DNA from 3 places in the Clostridium sp. CM039 genome. Region 3 is predicted to be linked to each of the others. Evidence: riboswitches for the same ligand, from Rfam matches in the RefSeq annotation. Region 3 holds a riboswitch; each other region holds the start of a gene.
What was found. A riboswitch is a leader RNA that binds a small molecule or an ion and turns the genes downstream of it on or off. The one in region 3 is predicted to bind S-adenosylmethionine.
Positions count from the first base shown of each region.

Region 1: another riboswitch for S-adenosylmethionine. It lies ahead of ACWJJ2_RS11135 (O-acetylhomoserine aminocarboxypropyltransferase/cysteine synthase family protein); the one in region 3 lies ahead of metK (methionine adenosyltransferase).
Region 2: another riboswitch for S-adenosylmethionine. It lies ahead of metA (homoserine O-acetyltransferase MetA); the one in region 3 lies ahead of metK (methionine adenosyltransferase).

Region 1 covers NZ_CM143649.1:2,344,905-2,352,581, reverse strand. The annotation lists gene ACWJJ2_RS11155 (metallophosphoesterase) at 1-587, shown strand, start outside; gene ACWJJ2_RS11150 (alpha-amylase family glycosyl hydrolase) at 1,218-2,108, shown strand; gene ACWJJ2_RS11145 (zinc ribbon domain-containing protein YjdM) at 2,383-2,724, shown strand; gene ACWJJ2_RS11140 (homoserine dehydrogenase) at 2,850-4,139, opposite strand; gene ACWJJ2_RS11135 (O-acetylhomoserine aminocarboxypropyltransferase/cysteine synthase family protein) at 4,255-5,541, opposite strand; SAM riboswitch class I at 5,654-5,765, opposite strand; SAM riboswitch class I at 5,899-6,009, opposite strand; gene ACWJJ2_RS11130 (permease prefix domain 1-containing protein) at 6,084-7,052, opposite strand; gene ACWJJ2_RS11125 (PadR family transcriptional regulator) at 7,054-7,383, opposite strand; gene ACWJJ2_RS11120 (undecaprenyl-diphosphate phosphatase) at 7,587-7,677, shown strand, end outside.
Region 2 covers NZ_CM143649.1:2,170,881-2,178,557, forward strand. The annotation lists gene ACWJJ2_RS10200 (hypothetical protein) at 1-175, shown strand, start outside; gene ACWJJ2_RS10205 (sugar O-acetyltransferase) at 465-1,019, shown strand; gene ybaK (Cys-tRNA(Pro) deacylase) at 1,452-1,922, opposite strand; gene yjeM (glutamate/gamma-aminobutyrate family transporter YjeM) at 2,160-3,692, shown strand; gene ACWJJ2_RS10220 (MATE family efflux transporter) at 3,776-5,161, opposite strand; SAM riboswitch class I at 5,372-5,483, shown strand; gene metA (homoserine O-acetyltransferase MetA) at 5,596-6,513, shown strand; gene ACWJJ2_RS10230 (polysaccharide deacetylase family protein) at 6,580-7,443, opposite strand.
Region 3 covers NZ_CM143649.1:2,615,772-2,623,448, reverse strand. The annotation lists gene ACWJJ2_RS12185 (M23 family metallopeptidase) at 1-122, shown strand, start outside; gene spoIIID (sporulation transcriptional regulator SpoIIID) at 242-496, shown strand; gene mreB (rod shape-determining protein) at 623-1,657, shown strand; gene yyaC (spore protease YyaC) at 1,783-2,337, opposite strand; tRNA gene ACWJJ2_RS12165 (tRNA-Thr) at 2,695-2,769, shown strand; tRNA gene ACWJJ2_RS12160 (tRNA-Tyr) at 2,775-2,859, shown strand; tRNA gene ACWJJ2_RS12155 (tRNA-Val) at 2,902-2,977, shown strand; tRNA gene ACWJJ2_RS12150 (tRNA-Thr) at 3,010-3,084, shown strand; tRNA gene ACWJJ2_RS12145 (tRNA-Tyr) at 3,090-3,174, shown strand; SAM riboswitch class I at 3,277-3,379, shown strand; gene metK (methionine adenosyltransferase) at 3,465-4,640, shown strand; gene recD2 (SF1B family DNA helicase RecD2) at 4,847-7,078, shown strand; gene ACWJJ2_RS12130 (hypothetical protein) at 7,124-7,677, shown strand, end outside.

The sequences.
Region 1 (7,677 bases), 270 kb from region 3:
TTATTTTTGGAAACCATGATATAGTAAAAAGAAACGATAAATTTGTAAAAAATAATTTATATAAATATTTTGATGAACTCAAGAAAAGGTATATTCCTTTATTCGATAATATTAGGCTCCATGAGGGGATAGTATTGAGGCATAAAGTTACTAATGACAAAATCTTTCTAATACACGGGCATCAAGTGGACTGTCCAAATGATAAAATGTGGAGATTGACCAGATTTTTAGTAAGGTATTTATGGAGACCTCTTAACTTCTTTGGAGTAAATGATCCAACTAGAACAGCACAGAATTATCATAAGAAACAAGTAGTAGAAAAAAAGCTTATTGAATGGGTAATAAAAGAAAAACAGATGATGGTCGCAGGACATACACATAGGCCTATGTTTCCTGAAGTAGGTGATCCTCCATATTTCAATGATGGAAGCTGTGTTCATCCTCGATGCATAACAGCAATGGAAATTGATTTTGGTAATATCAAACTTGTAAAGTGGTATGTTAACACAAAGAAGGACGGAACTTTATTCGTAGACAGCGAAGTACTTGCAGGACCAAGAAAATTAAAGGATTACTTTGACGCTTAGAGATAATCTAAGTAACTTGCAGGACCCTCACTAATTAGTGAGGGTCCTCTTATGGTTTAATTTCGGGTATTAAGGTTTTTAGTCTTATCTTCCCCAGGGCTATTGTCAACGTACTCAACTAATTTTTTAATATTTCTCTCAGATAAAGTCTTATATACAAATCTGCCAGTGGCTTTAAATTTAACAAATAAAAGGTACATATTATCAGTTTTTAAAAAGCATTTCCATAAGTCGAAGAAATCTTCTCTCGAAACTTCATTCCACCTAAATTGTATAACAGTAACACTATTTGTATTTCTAAAAAATTGTCTGTATAAACTATCGCTAAAGGGAATTTGTTAATGGCTAGGCTATTCAAGTCTTAAAATATCGTATTCCTTATCAGAAGGGGATATTTTTTGAAAAATTATTCTATGTATATTTAATGTTAATTAAGTACATCATTATCTATAGGAACTACATTATGTTGAATTTATTTCCTGTAAAAATTATCTGATTGTAATAGTAATAATTTAATTAATGTTGCAGCTTGATCGAGATGATAATTACGAAGGTGATGATTTAAGCTGAAAATGGGTTAAATGGTTGGAAGTAAGTAAATGTTTAAATACATTATAAAATAAATGATTAATGAAAGGACATAATATGAGAGAAATAATATTGCACTGTTTTCAATGGAAAATCTCAGATATAACTAGAATTTTAGATAAAGTAAAAGAGTGTGGCTATACATCCATACAGGTTACTCCCGTGCAACCTTGCAAAAAAGGAGATGAATGGTGGACATACTATCAACCGCTATCATTTAAAATAGGTAATAGAAGTGGAACAAAGGAGGATTTAACAGAATTATGTTATAAAGCTAATAAAATAGGAATTAAAATCATCGTTGACGTAGTGTTACGACATTTAGCGGGTGATGAGAGTGGAAAGCTAATACCAAGTCAAACCGTAGATCAAAACCTACTAGATAACCCCAAATTTTGGACTAACGCAAAAAATACAGTGGATTATGGCAATAGAAATGCAATTGTTAATGGTGCTTTTGGATTACCAATGCTCAATTACAATGATGTAGAATTACAAAAAATTTATATAAATTTTTTAAAAGAACTAAAGAATTGTGGAGTGGGTGGGTTCAGAATCGACATGGGTAAGCATTTTGCATTAGAAAGTGAAGGAAGTTACTTTTGGACAAGGGTATTTGGTGAATTTAAAGATATGTTCAACTATGCTGAATGTATTGAATCCAGTAAAGAACTATTAAACAAGTATACACCTTTTATCAATGTGTTAACTGATGGTGATGCAACTGACCAGAGCAAGATGGTTATTTATGTAATGTCCCATGACACCGAGGAAAGCTGGGGATTTACTAAAAGCATGGATGATAATGTGATAACATCAAAATGGGGTTTACTATTAAAAAATCATAAAGAAAGTAATGTATTATTTTATATTAGGGCATATTCAGATTTATGGAAAATGGAAAATATTAAAAATATTAATTTGGCAAGATAAATGACTGCTATGGTTATTTTTGAAATTAGACTTGCTTTTAAAAAACTTGTATGTAAAAAATGATTAATAGAAAAAAGGGACTTTAAGGAGAGGGCGGAGGAAGGTTTGTCAATATGAGGAGACTATGATAGTATATAAGCATATAAGGAACTCCATATATTTTTTTTTGTGAATTTTAACTTTGTAATTTCTATTCTTATGAAGTTGTAAAAAGAAAATTGACAATAATTCTTATATATTAGAGTTAACAATAACGAATGGAGGAAATGAAATTATGGCTGATTTGCCAAATTGCCCAAAATGTAATTCAGAATACACTTACGAAGATAGAAGTATTTTTGTTTGCCCTGAATGTGCTCATGAATGGACTTTAGAATTAGAAACAGAAAGTAGTGAAGAGAAAAGGATTATCAAAGATGCAAATGGAAATGTATTAAACGATGGTGATTCTGTAACAATAATCAAAGACCTTAAAGTAAAAGGAAGTCCATTAGCCATAAAAAAAGGTACAAAAGTAAAAAATATACGTTTGGTTGATGGAGATCATAATATTGATTGCAAAATTGATGGGTTTGGAGCTATGGAATTAAAATCTGAATTTGTTAAAAAGGTATAAATCAAGGTTTAATGTAATAGAACCGAAATAGTGAACTTCACCCCATTGAATGATTATAACTAAAAAAGTTGTAAAATTCATCTGATGGGGTGTTTTTATATATAAATACTAAAAGGAGAATAAGTTTAATAAAATGATTCCATCCTTATTATACTTTCTATTTTGTTGACGTTTTCTAGTTCTTTTATTTTTTCTAATGAAATTCTTATGTTTTTTTCTGAACTTTTATGTGTAATAAATCCTAGTGGTCCATGATCATCGTGCCTTACATCTCCAGTAACGGACATAATGCTGACATTGTTTTTCCCAAATATTTTCGCTGTATCTCCTAAAACTTCTACTGTATCTTTAACATTAAGTCTAATATAGAATTCTGATTCATTTTCTTCTGATTTTTTCACTTCTTTAAAATCAGTCTTGTCACTTAGGTCTAATAAGTCATAAGGATTTACATTATTTCTTAATATGGATATTATATCACCTACAACTGCACTTCCAGTTGGAAAAGCTCCAGCGCCTTTTCCATATAGCATTAACTCTCCAACTGCATTTCCTTTTATCATAATAGCATTAAATGCATCGGCTACATTTGCCATTGGGTGGCTCGAAGGTATTAGGGTTGGATGTACTCTTAGCTCTAATTTGTTATTTACTTCTTTAGCTATTGCTAAAAGTTTTATTGAATAACCAAGTTTTTTAGCATATTCTATATCTATGTCACTAATACTTCTTATTCCTTCTCTATAAATACAATCATGATCTACCTTAGTTCCAAATGCTAGAGAAGACATTATTGCAAGCTTATATACAGCGTCAAAGCCATCAACATCAGAGGTTGGGTCTGCTTCAGCATAACCCTTTTCTTGCGCCTCCTTTAGTGCTTCATCAAAGCTAATCCCATCCATTGTCATTTTGCTTAATATGTAATTAGTTGTTCCATTTATAATTCCAATTATCTGATCAATCCTATTGGCTGTAAGGCTCTCATTAATCTCGCGTATTATTGGAATTCCACCAGCCACACTTGCTTCATAATAAAACAATACGTTTTCTTTCTCCGCTGTTTTAAATAACTCTTCGCCCCAGTTCGCGATAACTAATTTATTAGCAGTTACAATATGTTTTTTAGATTTCATTGCGCGTATCATATACTCTTTAGATTTATCGCATCCACCAATAAGTTCAACCACAATTTTTATACTTTCATCATTTATAATATCATCAATGTTATCTGTTAATAGGCCATTAGGTGCTTTGATATCTCTTTTTTTATTTATATCTTTTACAAGTATTTTAGCAACTTCTATTTCATAATTTGAACGTTTCATTATTTCTTTTCTATTTTCGTGAAGTATTTTCCATACACCCGTCCCAACATTTCCAAAACCTAAAATCGCTATTTTTACCTTTTTCATAATAGTTTTCCTTTCTAAACTTTAAAGTTATTCCTCCGTCATCTAAGGTGATGGAGGAATATAGTTAGGAACAAGACCTTATTTTGAAACCAGCTGCCAAAGAATTATTGACTTTTTATTGAACTGATTTTTCTAGAGCTTGCGTCAAATCGTATATAATGTCATCGATACCCTCAACGCCAATTGAAAGTCTTATCAAATCTGAAGTAACTCCAGCAGATTTTTGCTCCTCTGCGTTAAGCTCTGCATGAGTTGTACTTGAGGGGTGAATTACTAGAGATTTTGCATCTGCAACATTTGCAAGCAGCGAAAATAATTCTACATTATTAATAAATTTTTTTCCAGCTTCAAGGCCACCTTTTATTCCAAAAGTGAATATTGATCCTGCTCCTTTTGGTAGGTATTTTTTAGCTAAATCTTTGTATCTGCTCCCGTCAAGTTCAGGATAATTTACCCATGAAACATTTGGATGCTTACTCAAAAATTCAACAACTTTCCTAGCGTTTGTTACATGTCTCTCAACTCTTAACGATAATGATTCCAAACCTTGAAGAAATAAAAATGCACTTTGAGGGCTAAGCGTCGCACCGGTGTTTCTTAAAAGTTGAACTCTAGCTTTTAAAGCAAATGCTGGAGCACCTAAATTAGCATATACTATTCCATTATAGCTTTTATCCGGAGTTGTAAAATCAGGGAATTTACCGCTAGCTGCCCAATCAAATTTACCAGCATCAACTATAATTCCACCAATAGTAGTTCCATGTCCTCCAATGAACTTTGTTGCTGAATGAATAATTACATCTGCACCATACTCAATTGGACGGCAAAGGAAGGGAGTTGCAAAGGTATTGTCAATAATAAGGGGTATTTTATTTTCATGAGCAATATCCGCTACTGCCTCTATATCTAGAACATTTATTTTTGGGTTTCCCATTGTTTCAGCATAAAGTGCTTTTGTTTTATTCGAGATAGCTTTTCTAAAATTTTCAGGATCATCTGGATCAACAAATGTTACGTTAATTCCAAGTTTTCTAAGAGTAACATTAAATAGTTCATAAGTACCACCATATAGAGTGCTTGCAGCTACTATTTCATCGCCTGAATTTGCTACATTAAGTATTGCATAGAATGTTGCAGCTATTCCTGAAGCTGTAGCAAGTCCTGCTACTCCGCCTTCGAGAGCGGCTACTCTTTTTTCAAAAACGTCTGTAGTTGGGTTCATTATTCTTGAATATATATTTCCTTCTTCTTTTAATTGAAATAAATTTGCTGCATGATCTGCATTTTTAAAAACAAAAGATGATGTTTGATAAATTGGGACTGCTCTCGAGCCTGTAGTAGGGTCTGGAACCTGCCCTGCATGTACCTGTAATGTTTCAAAACTTAATTTTCGCTCACTCATATTAATTTCTCCTTTTATAATTATTTTTCTAAAAAAAAGCTGCTCTCCTATAAGGAAAGCAGCATGATTAACTTTAATAAACAATAAAATTGTATCATAAAATTTGCTATCGTCCTTATCTTTCAGATTTTACAATCTGATGGAATTGACACCATTGCACTTCTTTTAAAAATGCTGGTTGTCGGGCATCATCGGGCCAGTCCCTCTGCCGCTCTGGATAAGTTATATTTAGTTGTTAGTATTTAGTACATTATTTATTTAGATTTTTGGGAAAGAAAAAAAGCTACTTTCCTATAAGGAAAGTAGCAATAGTTAACTTTAATAAACAATAAAATTGTATCATAAAATTTGCTAACATCCTTATCTTTCAGATTTTACAATCTGCAGGAATTGACACCACTACATTCGAATAAGAATGCTGGTTGTCGGGCTTCATCGGACCAGTTCCTCTGCCACTCTGGATAAGTTGTATTCAGTTATTAGTATTTAGTATATTACTCATAAAAACAATTGTCAATACTTTTTTTAAAGATAAAATTATTTTAATTATGCCCTTTTATAATACTATATGCTGCACTGAACATACCAAATAAAATGCCAACGATAGGGAATATAATCCAATTAATGTGCCATAGATTAAAAACTAATCCACTGACAAGGAAGATACAGATTGCTAATGGCCATACGATAGCAGCAACTGCACCAATAAGTTTATTATCTTCAGTTTTTTCTTTTGAAAAGTCACCAATCTGTAAAAGAATACTAAAACTCTGCTTAATATTTCCAAAATATATAAAGAGGAAAACGGCAATAGCAATCATCACAAGTAAAACAACTACTCCGTAGCTAGATGCATTGTCGCCAAAAGCAGATGATACAAAAAGTGCAACTGGTGATATGACACATATGCACACACCTGTTATTACAGATATCATATGGGTTGATGCAAAAGCATTATTTTTTTGATTTACAATTACTTTTACATGAAGAGGTAAATCAAAACCGCTTTTTAGATACTTGTATTTTTCTAGCTTCATACCGGAATAAATGAATAAAGCTACAGCAGGTACACACAGTAAGAATAGTGCAATAATGCCAAACATATCGCTGAAATCTTTTGAAATTCCTTTACAGATAATGCCACCATCTATGAGAGTGGTAATTAATATTAATATAGCTGTTGCTACAATACATAAAAAAACACCTATACCCATCAATAAGCCAGATTCTTTTTTTGTAGTCATAAAGTTATCGGCCTCTTCTTGTGTAATGGTTTTAAGTATCGCACCCTTTTTCATATGTTCGATGCCAAGTTCATCAATTAATTCGTCAATATTGCCAAATTCTGAAATTACAATACCAATGGCCTCATTTTCTGATTTTCCATCATTCTTATTCTCGTTATATTTTTCTTCCATATTCCATAATAAATCATTTTTTAATTTGACCGTCTGATTTGTTCTTGGTAGGACTTTAAACATATTATCTAAATAATTTTTTATAGTTTCCATTCTAATCCCTCTCCTTAATAAATTTATTAATAACTTCTTTTGTTAAGCTCCATTCTTCACATTTTTCTTTATAGTAGGTTAAACCTACGGGGGTGATTTTATAATATGTGCGTCTTTTACCAAAGGTTTCGTCTTTATAGAAAGATTCGATATATCCATTCTTCTCAAGACGGTTGAATGCTGAATAGAGTGTGGTCTCTTTCATAACATACTTCTCCTCTGATAATTTTCTGATGTTTTTTGATATTTCATACCCGTAGGATTCGCCATCTTGAAGCATAAAAAGAATAATCGTATCATTATATCCTCGAATTACATCGCTGCTTATCAAATTATATCCTCCTTTGCTTTTACTGCATCTGTAGTACTTTGTCTGTCGTAGTAATTCAAGGATAACACAATTACTACGACAGGTAAAGTATTTTCTGAAATTTGCATAGATGTAATATTACTGTAAGTTTTGAAGATGGTACCTTATAGATTATTATGATAAACTATATACAGTAATAATTAGATTGGAAGGAATGGTGAGTTATGGACATAATATTTTTATTAAAAGCAATTATAATAGCAATAGTAGAAGGGGTAACTGAATTTATCCCAGTATCGTCTACAGGACATATGA
Region 2 (7,677 bases), 440 kb from region 3:
GATGCCTATGAATCAAATGAATCCTATGATGTCAATGATGCCTATGAATCAGACACCAATGGATCCTATGATGCAGAACTGTATGATGCATATGATGCATATGATGTGTATGATGTGTATGATGCATATGCACCATATGATGCCTATGCCGGACAAAGACAATGTAAAAAAATAATTTTCTACTTAGATTCGAGCAAAATCATATGATTAGGCTAAGTCACATAAATAATCTAAGTGACTTAGTTTTTTGTTCTTCCATGCTTATTTTGCCATAATTTCCTTTCCAAATTCTTGTGAAACGCGCCCCTTATTCTCGCTGTATATCATATACTTTAAAGACATATCACATGGTTCCATTTCTAATCACTTTACTTTCTATATTAAGCTTTATTGGCTCTTTAATTCTACTGTTTATTCTACTATGCTATACTCATACTAACTAAGTATAATAAGGAGTGTATAAAATGAATGAACAACAAAAGATGCTAAATGGTGAAATATATAATGCCTATGATAAAGATTTAGTACTCTTAAGAAATAAAGCTAGGCATCTTACAAAACTATATAATAATACAGATCCCGAGGAAACAATCGAGCGAATAAATATTATTAAAAAACTACTTGGAGAAATAGGCGGGAATTTTGAAATAGAACCTCCCTTTCATTGTGATTATGGCACTAATATTGAAATTGGAGAAAATTTCTATGCGAATTTTAATTTTTTGGTTTTAGATGATGGACTTGTAAAAATTGGACATGATGTATTGTGTGCTCCTAATGTAAGCATATTTACTGCAACTCATTTAATTGATCCCAAATTAAGGCCCAAAAATGCTGATTATACAAAAGCTGTAACTATAGGTAATAATGTATGGATTGGTGGTGGCTCTATAATAAATCCCGGTGTAACTATTGGGGATAATAGCGTAATAGGTTCTGGTAGCGTGGTTACAAAAAATATTCCAGCTAATGTTATCGCTGTTGGAAATCCTTGTAGAATAATAAAAAATATTGATTAATTAATAAAAGTACCTAATATAGTACTAACAACTGTTGTATCAACATTTCATCTTTAAATTGAAATCCGATAATGAAATAAATTACAAGTAATATTAAAAATGCTCGATATTCAAAAAACTACTGAAATATATATTTCAGTAGTTCACTATCTGGCTTTTGCCAATTTTTTTATTCACATTCTTTTGTAACCTAAGTTCAACTTCTTCTTATCTAAACCGTAATTGCATATATTTTACACCCAATTGTGCAAACACTTCCACTTATAGTAGTTACTCCCACTTATAGAAGTGTGAGACTTTCCTTCTGAAATGTCGTTAAAAGTTTTTAGAAACGTAATTTATCATTAACATCCCCTATTTTAAAATTGCTAATACACCACCCTATGATAATTTATTATCCCGATTGGATAATCCCTCAGAATAATTGTTAGATTACTTTACTAAAAAAGCAAACTCACCCTCCACATTATCCTTTAATAAATTTGCGTTGATTTCTACTTGAACTCCTATTTTTCCGGCACTTACAATTATGGTATCTATTTCGAGAGCACTTTTATCAATAAATGTTTTATACTGTTTCTTCATACCTATAGGGGAACACCCCCCTCTAACATATCCTGTAACCTTTTGAAGATCCTTTAAATCTAACATTTCTATTCTTTTCTCGTTAGTTACTTTAGCTACTTTCTTAAAGTCTATTTCTTCTCTAACTGGAATTAATATAATATAAATATTTTTAGAAATTCCATGTGTCACTAAAGTTTTATAGACATACTTTTCATCTCTACCTATCTTATTTGCCACAGACACTCCATCTATTTTATCATCTTTGATATCATAAGTTATAACATTGTATTCTACATTCCCTTTATCTAAAATTCGCATAGCATTTGTTTTTATCATCATCTTCCCCTTTATTTAAATGGATTTACAATAAAAAGTTAGTTTCAAAGCTTCCTTTATTATATCCTCTTTTCTTACCTTATGCACTATTTACCTAATCACCATAGTATATATTGGACTTTCTTCCAATTATTAACTATAAATGCCCCTTTGCTATTGAATTTTTTACCAGTTGCTATATAATGATATTAACAAAGTAAATTAACTTAGATCGTCTACATTAAAGGGGGAAAAAACATGTCGGAAAAAGTAAAAAGTACTAAACATTTAACATTAGTATCATTAGTTTTAATGATTTTTACTTCGGTTTATGGATTTAACAACATTCCCAGATCATTCTATAAAATGGGTTATGCTGCCATTCCTTGGTACATACTGTCTGGAATAACATTTTTTATTCCTTTTGCTTTCATGCTATCTGAGTTTGGTGCAGCTTTCAAGGATGAAAAAGGTGGAATCTACTCATGGATGGAAAAATCAGTGGGGGCTAAATTTGCGTTTATGGCAACGTTCATGTGGTATGCATCTTATGTAATTTGGATGGTTAACGTTGCCTCAGGAGTTTGGGTTCCAATATCAAATGCAATATTTGGAAAAGACACAACACAGACTTGGGCCTTATTTGGATTAACCGGCCCTAAAACTTTAGGAATACTTGGAATGCTTTGGATAATATTTGTTACATTTATATCAACTAAGGGATTAGATAAAATTAAAAAGGTAACATCACTAGGTGGCACTGCAGTTGCATTGTTAAACGTAGTATTATTAGTCGGATCTCTACTAGTCCTTATAGGAAATCATGGCCAGTTAGCTCAGCCAATAACTGGACTTAGTTCATTCATATCCTCGCCAGATCCTGCTTATTCTGGAAATATGATTTCATCATTTGCTTTCGTAGTATTTGCTATATTTGCTTATGGTGGTATTGAAGTTGTTGGAGGACTAGTTGACGAAACAGAAAATGCTGAAAAAAACTTCCCTAAGGGTGTTGTTATTTCAGCAATTATTATCTCAGTTGGATACGCACTTGGACTATTCCTTGTTGGTATATTTACTAACTGGTCAACTGTTATGACTGGAAATGGCGTTCACTTAGGTAATGTTGGTTATGTAGTAATGAGTAACCTAGGGTATTCTCTTGGTAGTGCATTCGGTGCAAGCGAAGCAACATGTTTAGCTTTGGCGCATGGAGTAGCTAGATTCGTTGGGCTTTCAATGTTCTTAGCTTTAGCCGGTGCATTCTTTACATTAATGTTTTCTCCATTAAAGCAATTAATTGAAGGTACTCCAGCTAAATTATGGCCTGGGAAAATGGCAGAAATGAAAAATGGAATGCCTCAAAGGGCTATGTGGATTCAAGCTACAATAGTTTGTGTTATTATTGCTCTTGTATCCTTTGGTGGAGAGAATATGTCAGGTTTTTTCGTTGTGTTAGTAGCTATGACTAATGTAGCTATGACTCTTCCATACATGTTTATAGCTTTTGCTTTTACACCATTTAAGAAAAACAAAGATATTATTAAGCCTTTTGAAATATTCAAAACTGAAAGAAGTGCACTAATATGGACAATAGTTGTTATGTTCACTGTTGGATTTGCAAACTTCTTCTCAATAATACAACCAGCACTGGAAGGAAAATTGATCATAACGCTTCAGAGTATAGGTGGCCCAGTATTCTTTGGGGCTGTTGCCTGGTTTATGTATAGCCACTATGAAAAGAAATATTTAAATAAAAATATACCCTTTGTAAATAAAAATTTTAAATAAGTCTATGCTGAATCAAAAAGATGATTTCTGTGTTGTGCACAGAAATCATTTTTTTACTTTTCACATTATATTATATAATTTTCTCAATAAATAATTTTATTATTATTCCATTTACCTGATTTAATGTAGATTATACACATTACAAGTGATGCGAATGTTGCAAGAGGAGAAGCAAATCCAATTTCATATAGAGTCATACCTACTATTTTACTTAAAACAAAAGATAACGGTATACGAATGATAAATGTAGCAATTAAACTGTGAATCATTGGAAATAACGAATTACCACAACCACTAAAAAACGAGTTCATACAAAATACAAAGCATACCAAAATGCAATCGATGCTGTATGATTTAATATATAATGCAGCTGTTTCTATGACCGCTGTATCCCTAGAAAACAATGCTGTAAGCGATGTTGGATTCCATTGTGCATATGCATAACATATTATTCCTAATATTAATGAGCATCCCGTGCCTATATACAAACATTGTTTTGCTCTTTCCTTCTTTCCTGCCCCCATATTCTGAGCTGTCATTGCTGCAATTGCTGAAGCAAATGCAATCGTTGGAAGCATTGTAAATACAATTATTTTTTCGACAACACCTACAGATGCAGAAGCAGTAAGTCCCATTACATTAATAACTGCTGTGATTATTATAAAAGAAATATTAATTAAACCATCCTGTAATGCTATTGGTAATCCTAGCTTAAATACCTTCTTTGCTTTTCCTGCTTCAATCCTAATATGACTACGATGAAACTCAAAGTTAAAACCTATCTTTTTTATATACAGCACCCCAATTATGAAGCTTATAGCTTGAGCAGCTATAGTAGCAATTGCAGCTCCTGGAGCCCCCATATGGAACCCACCCACTAATATTAAATCTACCATAATATTAGTTACGCAAGCTACCGCAATAAAGAATAATGGTGCTTTTGAATTGCCTAGCCCTCGCAGAATACCACTCAACGCATTGTACCCTATAATAAATGGAATACCACAAGAACAGATAAAAATATATTGTTTTGTGTATTTAAATGCCTCTGTTGGCGTATTCATTAAATTTGTAATAGTACCTGTCATTACCACCATAATTACAGTCAACACAGCTGCTATTATACCAAATGTACAAATGATAGTTCCAACTGACTCTGCAATATCTTTATATTTTTTTGCACCCAAATAGTTGCCAATTAAAATAGTACCTCCAGTTGTTAATCCAAGGATAACGCTTGTGATTGTCTGCATAATCTGGCTTCCTGTTGCCACAGCAGAAACTTGCGCCGAATTATCAAACTGTCCAACAACCAACAAATCAGCTGCACCATAGAGTGCTTGCAACAAGCTTGCTAATAGAAACGGAAATGCAAATTTTAAAAGCGTTGGGATAACCTTACCCTCTGTTAAAGTGTTCTCTTGTTTCATAATAACCTTTCCTTCTGTTAAAATGTTCTGTTGTGTCATAATATGTGCCTCCTAAAATAAAAAAATGCTGGATAAGGCAGTTGGCTTTATCCAACCATCTTATCCAGCATATAATTATCTATATACCCTCCGATGAACAGTAGCAATCGTAACACATATGTTCAATATTGTCAAAAATAAAACAAAGACATTTTTACCTATTGACAATTGCTTTTACGAGTAATATACTAAGCAATAACAACTGAATACAACTTATCCAGAGCGGCAGAGGGACTGGCCCGATGATGCCCGACAACCAGCATTCTTAAGTGGAGTGCAATGGTGTCAATTCCATCAGATTATAAAATCTGAAAGATAAGGACGATAGCAAATTTTATAATACAATTTTATTGTTTATTAAAGTTAATCATGCTGCTTTCCTTATAGGAAAGCAGCTTTTTTTTATAAGATGCCTAATTACAAGGAGGATGCAAATGCCAATAAAAATACCTGACAATCTTCCAGCGTTTAAAACTTTAAATAAAGAGAACATTTTTACTATTACAGAAGACTGCGCATTTCACCAAGATATTCGGCCTTTAAAAATTGTGATTTTAAACCTTATGCCAACAAAAATCGATACTGAAACACAAATTTTAAGACTTCTTGGAAACTCTCCACTACAGATTGATATAGTTCTTCTTCACCCTGCAAGCCATGCATGTAAAAATATATCGCAGGAACATTTAATTAAATTTTATAACACTTTTGAAGAAATAAAGAACTCTAGATTTGATGGAATGATAATAACTGGCGCACCAATTGAAAGTATTCCCTTTGAAGAAGTGGATTACTGGGAGGAACTTAAAAAAATTATGGAATGGAGTATTCACAATGTATACTCTACCTTGCATATTTGTTGGGGTGCTCAAGCAGGGCTTCATTATCATTACGGAGTGCAAAAACATAAACTTGATAGTAAAGTATTTGGAGTGTTTAAACATAAAATAACAAAGCAAAACGTTAAACTTTTGAGTGGATTTGACGATGAATTTTATGTTCCACATTCAAGACATACTGAAATAAGAAAAGTTGATATTGATAAGATAGATGAGCTTGAAATTTTATCAGAATCTGAGGAATCAGGCATTTACATTGTATCAGCAAAAAAGGGAAGACAAATTTTTATAACCGGGCATTCAGAGTATGATCCATTAACATTAAAAAATGAATATGACAGGGATATAGCAAACGGCTTAAATATAAATGTCCCCAAAAATTATTATCCAAAAGACGATCCATTAAAAATACCTATCGTAAAATGGAGAGGTCACTCAAGTTTGCTTTTTTTAAACTGGTTAAATTATTATGTTTATCAGGAGACACCTTACAATTTGGTGTACCTAGAATAATACATATAAAAGTTGGGCCCCTAGTAACTTAGGGACCCAACTCTAAATATTGAACTTTATTAAAATTTAATCTGTATTAGAAATACGTTTCTTAAATTCTTCCATGTCATGGAATGAACTTATATATACCCTATGTAAGGAAAGTATACCATCCTCTTTGGAAGACCATCTGCCGTCAGTACTAAAAGCCATTGTATACCCTGCTTCTCGTACAGCCTCAATTGAAGTTTTGCTGTATCCACCATAAGGGTAGGAAAAGAATTTTATTTGTTTATTTAATATTTTTTCCAAATCTTTTTTAGATTTAACTAAAGTTTCTAGTTGCTTATCCTTAGGCATCTCTTTTAAATTTTCATGCTTTACGGTATGACTCCCTATTTCCACTCCATATTTTTCCATTTCCACAAGCTGTTTCGAAGTCATATAGTTAGGACTTTTATCAATACTACCAGTAATAACAAAAATTGTTGCTTTAAAATTATACTTTTTCAAAACAGGGAACATATCCGTATAATTATCTTCATAACCATCATCAAAAGTAAGAACTATGGATTTTTCAGGTATTGGTATATCCTTAATAAGATATTCATATAAATTTGTAAGTGTAATAGTATAATAACCATTATCTTTTAAATATTTTAGTTGCTCCTCAAATCTTTTAACAGGAAGACGAATAGGATTATCTTTTTCGTAGTCAATTGAATGGTACATTAAAACTGGAACACTCTTTCCTGAAGCCTTCATAACAGCAGTCTTGTCAAAAGCGGGTATCGAAGAGGTTTGAGCGGGTTCAGCCGGTTTAATGGGTTCAACTGCAGTTGCTGGTTTAACTGGGGCAGTTTTTTTTATTGTAGCAGTCTTCGATCTTGAACACCCCGAAAGAGACATTAAAATAACGAGTGTAAATATTAAAATTATTTTTTTTCTCATAATAACCTCCTTGTATGTATTTTTTCGGAAACACATATTATTTTTTAATCTTCATCATCTAATACAAAACCCCTTAATAATAAATTCCCTGAGTATTTTGTAACCCTAATGCTAAATTGATCACCTTACATTTATTAACTTTATACCATCCAGATTATAAAATCAATCTTTTCCGGTATTTTCTTTATTTTATTATTTTCTTTTAATTCATAAATATCTAAAACAGGTTGTAAA
Region 3 (7,677 bases):
ATTCATTTAAGGAAGAATATGGATCTCACTTACACTTTGAAGTTCTGCAGAGTAATAAGAATGTTGATCCTGCTAAATATGTAAAATATGAGAAATATCAACCTGCAGAAACTAAGAAATAACCAATAACCATCTCAATTAGCCATTTTTTAAAAATATATTAGAAGATGACTAATTGGAATGGAATTTAAAAGCAAGATAATGCATATTTATAAATATATAAGGGTTAAGGAGGCAACACTTGAAAGACTATATTGAAGATCGAGTACTAGAAGTTGCTAAGTACATTATCGAGTCAAAATCTACAATAAGAAGAACTGCCAAAGTGTTTGGCGTTAGCAAGAGTACTATACACAAGGATATGACGGAAAGATTACCCACAATAAATCCTCAAATTGCCAGCGATGCAAAAACAATTTTGGATATAAATAAAGCTGAGCGGCATATAAGAGGCGGAAGAGCAACTAAATTGAAATATAAAGAAGCACAAGGATAAAAACATTCGAAGCTAAAAACTATAAAAAAATTTTAAAATTAAAAGAGGGTTTTCTTATAGCTTTATAGAATAGAGTTTAGTGTAATTTAAATATTGAATATACTAAAGAGCAGGAGTGGTTTTGAAATGTTTTTTTTTAGAATGGGTACAGATATGGGAATAGATTTGGGTACATCTACAGTGCTTGTATATATTAAAGGAAAAGGTGTTATATTAAAAGAACCTTCTGTTGTTGCCATAGATAGAAATAATAATAAGGTATTGGCAGTAGGAGAAGAAGCTAGGCAAATGATAGGAAGGACACCAGGCAATATTGTGGCAATACGCCCTATGAGGGACGGTGTTATTTCGGATTATGACATAACTGAAAAAATGTTAAATCATTTTATCAAGAAGGCTTGTGGGAAAAGAAGGCTATCTTCTCCAAAAGTTGTAATATGTGTACCTTGCGAAGCAACGGAAGTAGAAAGAAGAGCGGTAGAAGATGCAGGTAGAAATGCCGGAGCTAAGAAAGTTCAACTTATAGAAGAACCACTAGCAGCGGCAATCGGAGCGGGACTCGATATTACTAGAGCAAGTGGTAATATGGTTATTGACATTGGTGGAGGCACGACTGATATTGCAGTTATTTCTTTAGGAGGCATGGTTGTACGTGAATCAGTTAAAGTAGCTGGTGATAAGTTTGATGAAGAGATTATAAAATATATCAGAAAAAAACATAAATTAATGATTGGTGAGAGGACTGCAGAGGATTTAAAAATCAACATAGGTTGTGCTTATAAACAAGAAGAAAAGACAAGCATGGAGATAAGAGGGAGAGATTTAATTACAGGTCTTCCTAAGAATTTAGAAGTATCATCAGAAGAAATGAGAGAAGCTTTAAAAGAGGCGGTATATTTAATAGCAGGATGTGCACATTCCGTATTAGAAAAAACACCACCTGAGCTTTCAGCAGATATAGCTGATAAAGGTATAGTTATGACTGGTGGAGGTGCATTGTTAAAAGGCTTAGGTAAGCTCATACAAGAGGTTACTAAAGTTCCGGTATATCTAGCGGAGGATCCGATTTCATGCGTAGCACTCGGAACAGGTAAAGTATTGGATTATATGGATAAGTTAGATAATTCATTCAATGGAAGAGAATTATGCTTAACAGAATAAAAAGTATAAGCAAGCTATAAAAATAAGCAATACAATTATTAGTTTAATTGCATTGCTTATTTTTATATTATATAAGATTTGTAAGTTTAAATTGTGGATAATTATTTAAAACTAATTAAAGCATGTTAAACAGGGCTCAAATTATTTTCTTCATTGGTAAGGGAGTGCAAATAGTATGAATGCAAGAGGGATCTGCTTAAAACATTAGCAATATCCATTACCAAGCTCAATCTTATGTTTCTATTTGTAAATAATTCACTATCATCACTTGAATCTACTATACCTATTAATGAAAGAGTGCCTACCTTAGGAAGGGTTTTCCCTACACCTTTGCCAGGATGAATTGGATAATTTCTAGCTTGGAGTTCTCCAATATTTGAAATGTCTCCTAAACAAGCATCTACACCTATTATAGTACAATTTGGGTGCAATGCATTTATTTTAGATAATTTACTATCTATGTTTAAGGCATGAATTGGATTATCTATAGTGCCATATACAGGTAATGGAAAGGAACTATTTTTTAAAAGTGTACCAACTAAAGGACCTAGACAATCGCCTATACATCTATCGGTACCTATGCAAACAACTAAAGTATTTTTGTCAATATAGTCTTTTAGAAAATTAGAAAGTGTATAGTATGCTAAAGGATCTTTATAATGGGTTTTAGCTTTACTCAAGAAATATACCTCCTTGTATTGCGCTGGGGAAAAATTATTAGTTTCCTATGAATAATTTATATGAATAAATCCCGTGTATTATTATAATAAAGAATAAAAAAATGATTAATTAAAAAATGATATATAAGTATATTAACTATATGAAGGAAAACCAAATAAAAAATATAATAAATTATTTGTGCAAATAGTAAGTTGTATCAATGCTTAATATTAAGCAAATATGCGAATAGTATAGTTATGGAGAGAAGAAGTCGTTTATTAAAGGATAATAGACTTGAAATTAATTAATTAAAGTTGTATAATAATTCTTGTCGACACGGTAAAACGGTAAAACGGCAAAATGATAAAACATAATATGCTGGCATGGCTCAACGGTAGAGCAGCTGACTTGTAATCAGCAGGTTGTAGGTTCAATTCCTATTGCCAGCTCCATAAGTGGAGGAGTTCCCGAGTGGCCAAAGGGGGCAGACTGTAAATCTGTTACGTAATGTTTCGATGGTTCGAATCCGTCCTCCTCCACCATTTATAATGGTTTACAATAAATTATGGTTTACAATAAATTATGGGAGCATAGCTCAGCTGGGAGAGCATCTGCCTTACAAGCAGAGGGTCACAGGTTCGAACCCTGTTGTTCCCACCATAATAATCTTTTTAAAATAGAATAAAATGCATGCTGGCATGGCTCAACGGTAGAGCAGCTGACTTGTAATCAGCAGGTTGTAGGTTCAATTCCTATTGCCAGCTCCACATATGGAGGAGTTCCCGAGTGGCCAAAGGGGGCAGACTGTAAATCTGTTACGTAATGTTTCGATGGTTCGAATCCGTCCTCCTCCACCAAAAGACATCTATAGATGTCTTTTTTTATTTTTTACAGGGTTTAGATTCTGTTGACACCATAGAATGCATATGGTATTATAATTAAAAGTTAATAATTGATAACTCTTATCAAGAGAGGTGGAGGGAAAAAGGCCCTATGAAACCCGGCAACCGGTGCAATGCACCATGGTGCCAATTCCTGCAGTTATAATCTGCAAGATAAGGGAGATGATTAAATCACCTCTTCTTATATTTGGAAGAGGTTTTATTTTTTTATAGGGAAATTTTAGAGAATAGAAGGGAGAATTATAATGAAAAGATTATTTACATCAGAATCCGTTACAGAAGGACATCCAGACAAAATTTGTGACCAAATTTCAGATGCTGTACTTGATGCTATTTTAGAGCAAGATCCTTATGCTAGGGTTGCTTGTGAAACAGCGGTTACTACAGGAATGGTTTTAGTAATGGGAGAGATAACAACTAGTTGTTATGTAGATGTTCCTAAGGTTGTTAGGAATACCATTGAAGGCATAGGATATACTAGAGCAAAATACGGGTTTGATGCTAGCACATGCGCTGTACTTACGTCTATTAATGAACAATCAACAGATATAGCTATGGGAGTAGATGAGGCATTAGAATCTAAAGCAGGCGAGATTGATAAGGTTGACGCAATAGGTGCTGGTGATCAAGGCATGATGTTTGGATTTGCAACTAATGAGACACCAGAATACATGCCACTACCAATTGCTATGGCTCACAGATTAGCAAGAAAGTTAAGCGAAGTAAGAAAAAATGGCACATTAGATTACTTAAGACCGGACGGAAAGACTCAAGTTACTGTAGAGTATGAAGATAATAAGCCAGTAAGAATAGATACTATTGTTATTTCAACTCAACATGCAGAAGAAGCAACTCATGATCAAATTGAAAATGATTTAAAAGAGCATGTAATAAAACCTGTAGTTCCAAGTGGATTATTAGATGAAAATACTAAATATTATATAAATCCTACAGGCAGATTTGTAATTGGAGGACCGCAAGGAGACTCTGGTTTAACAGGAAGAAAAATAATAGTAGATACTTATGGTGGATATGGAAGACATGGAGGTGGAGCATTCTCAGGAAAGGATGCAACAAAAGTTGATAGATCCGCTGCATATGCTGCAAGATGGGTTGCTAAAAATTTAGTTGCTGCAGGAGTTTCAGATAAATTGGAAATTCAGTTAGCTTATGCTATAGGTGTAGCTAAACCGGTATCTATAGAGGTCGAAACTTTCGGAACAGGAAAAATTGACGATGATAAAATAGTTCAAATAGTTGAAAAAGTATTTGATTTAAGGCCAGCTGTAATTATAAGAGAATTAGAACTAAGAAGACCTGTTTATAAACAAGTAGCTGCCTATGGACATTTTGGAAGAATTGATTTAGATCTTTCATGGGAAAAACTAAACAAGGTTGATGAAATAAAAAAGTACGTATAATATAAAAAAAGGGATAACAATTATTAATTGTTATCCCTTTTTAGTGCATGTGATTATTAAGTAGTATTTTGATAAAACCTAAGATAGGGGTATACTGAACATAAGAGATGTAAAATACATATGATATAATAACATTAATAATAATATTATTGCTAATAATATTATTATTAATGTTATTATATGAATTTATAAATAGGAGAGATTTTATGCCGGAAATACAAGGGATAATCGAAGATGTAGTATTTCATAATGAAGAAAATGGATATATAATTGCTCATTTGAATGATAATAAAAAGCAGATAACTGTGGTAGGCATTGTGCCATATATAAGTGAAGGGCAGAACCTGAAATTAACGGGGGAGTGGGTTACTCATCCTCAATTTGGCAAGCAATTTAGAATAATACAATGTGAGGAAATAATACCTAGTTCACTTGAAGGTATAGAAAAATATTTAGCTTCAGGAGTTATTCAAGGAATTGGACCAATAACTGCTAAAAAAATTGTACAGCACTTTGGTGAAAACACCATGAATATATTAGATAATGAAATTGAAAGATTAAAAGAGATTGATGGTGTAGGACAAAAAAAGATTCAATTAATTTTTGAATCATATTCTAAGCAACGAGAAGTTAAAAATATAATGATATTTCTTCAAACATATGGAGTAACACCTAACCAATGTGTGAAAATTTATAAAAAATATGGAGGAGACTCTATAAAGGTAGTACAGGATAATCCTTATGTGTTAACTGAAACCATTTCTGGAGTAGGATTTAAAATTGCAGATAAGATAGCACAAAGTTTAGGCATTGACAAAGAGTCGCCTTTCAGAATACAAAGTGGAATTAATTATGTGGTAAATGAATTTTGCGCTATGGGAAATACTTATATGCCCTTAAACAAATTATACAAAGAATCTAAAAATATTCTTGGGGTTACGGCTGAAGAAATTGAAAAAAATGTTTATGATAATGTATTGCAGGGAAAATTGAAAGTCGAAAATATTGATGAAGAAGACTGTGTTTTCACTATGCCGTTCTATTACTGTGAATTAGCTATTACTAAAAAAATTATAACCTTATCTATAGAAAAGTATGACGAATTAGAAATAGACATAGAAGAAAAGATTAATGACTTCGAAGAAGAAAAAAACATAAAATTTGCAACGTCTCAAAAGACTGCTATTTGTGGTGCTGCAGAAAATAGTATTGAAATAATAACGGGAGGTCCAGGTACTGGCAAAACTACTATAATTAATTGCATTATAGAGGTATTTGAAGAAGCAGGAATGAAAGTTTATATGGCTGCGCCCACCGGAAGGGCTGCCAAAAGAATGACAGAGGCTACTGGTCGCGAAGCCAAAACCATACATAGGTTATTAGAACTTGGAGTAGGCAGAGATGATGGGTCGCAGTTCTCTAGAAGTGAGGAATCGCCTTTAGATTGTGATGTGCTAATTATTGATGAAGCATCTATGATAGACATAATGCTTATGAATAGTTTATTAAAAGCTATCAGCGTAGGAACTCGACTTATAATTGTTGGTGATGTTGACCAATTGCCATCTGTCGGACCGGGTAATGTACTAAGAGATATTATTGACAGTAAATGTGTTAAAGTAGTTAAGCTTAAGGAGATTTTTAGGCAAGCACAAGAAAGTATGATTATTGTGAATGCCCATAAAATTAACAATGGCGAGATGCCTATTTTGAATAAAAAGGATAAAGATTTTTATTTTATTGAGAATAATGAGCCGGAGAAAATCTTGGACAGTATAATTGCTTTAATTAATACCAGATTGCCGAAATTTAACAAAGAGTGGGATAAGATGAAGAACATTCAAATACTCTCTCCTATGAGAAAAGGGATATTGGGTATAGAAAATCTAAATGGAAAGCTTCAGCAAATATTGAACCCTAAATCTAAGTATAAAAAGGAAAAGGAATATAGGAATACTATATTTAGGGTAGGCGACAAGGTTATGCAAATTAAAAATAATTACTCTATAAAATGGAAAAAAATTAATGCAAAAGCTGAAGATGGAGTGGGCATTTTTAATGGTGATGTAGGGTATGTTGAAGATATTGATGAAGATAATGAAAATGTTATTGTGATTTTTGATGATGACAAACGGGTAGAATATGAAGGTGTATATTTAGATGAACTAGCTTTAGCGTATGCTATTACAATACATAAAAGTCAAGGTAGTGAGTTTGAAGTTGTAATTATGCCTATGTTTATGGGGCCCCCACTTTTAATGAACAGAAATTTACTTTATACAGGGATAACTAGAGCAAAGAATATGGTTGTTTTAGTGGGAGCAATAAAAGCTGTTAATTTCATGAAAGATAACAACAGAAGTTTCGAGCGGTACTCCGCTTTGGGCTGGAGAATAAGGCAAATAGTAGATGCAAATGTGGGCCATGATGAAAATTAGATTGATTTGTTTGGAAGAAATATTAAATTGCAAAGGAGATTTTACATGCTTTTCTACGCAAAATTAAACCTTAGTAAAGAAAAAGATGAGATTAGCAAAGAAATTTTAAGATGTTCTTTAAACAGCAAAAAAAGAATTGATGTTGTATCTATGTTTTACAATTCCTCTGATATATTGTTAGAAACTATAATTGAATATGTTAATGAAAAGAAAAATATATTGTATATAACTAATGAAAACCAGAGGAGTATTGATATTATTTACTTCATAAATAAATTTAGTAATTTAGGTCAATATGTATATTCACCTGAAACGAATTATGGCAGTGTGAATGAGTATTTACATATATGCAATCATGAAAATGCGTTAAAACTCCAAGAAAAATTTGATTTGATTATTTATAATGATATTAGAAGTTTTCCTAAATACACTAAGCAACAAATAAAAAAAGTGTTATTAAGAATGTGTAAAGCAAATAGTGTAGCTATAGCCTATTCTGTAGAGAATGTTTTAAGCGAGGGCACGCCAATAATGTTTCCGTTAAAAAACAATAATATTCCGATTATAGAGCCTAGAATCATAACTACGAGGATAAATCT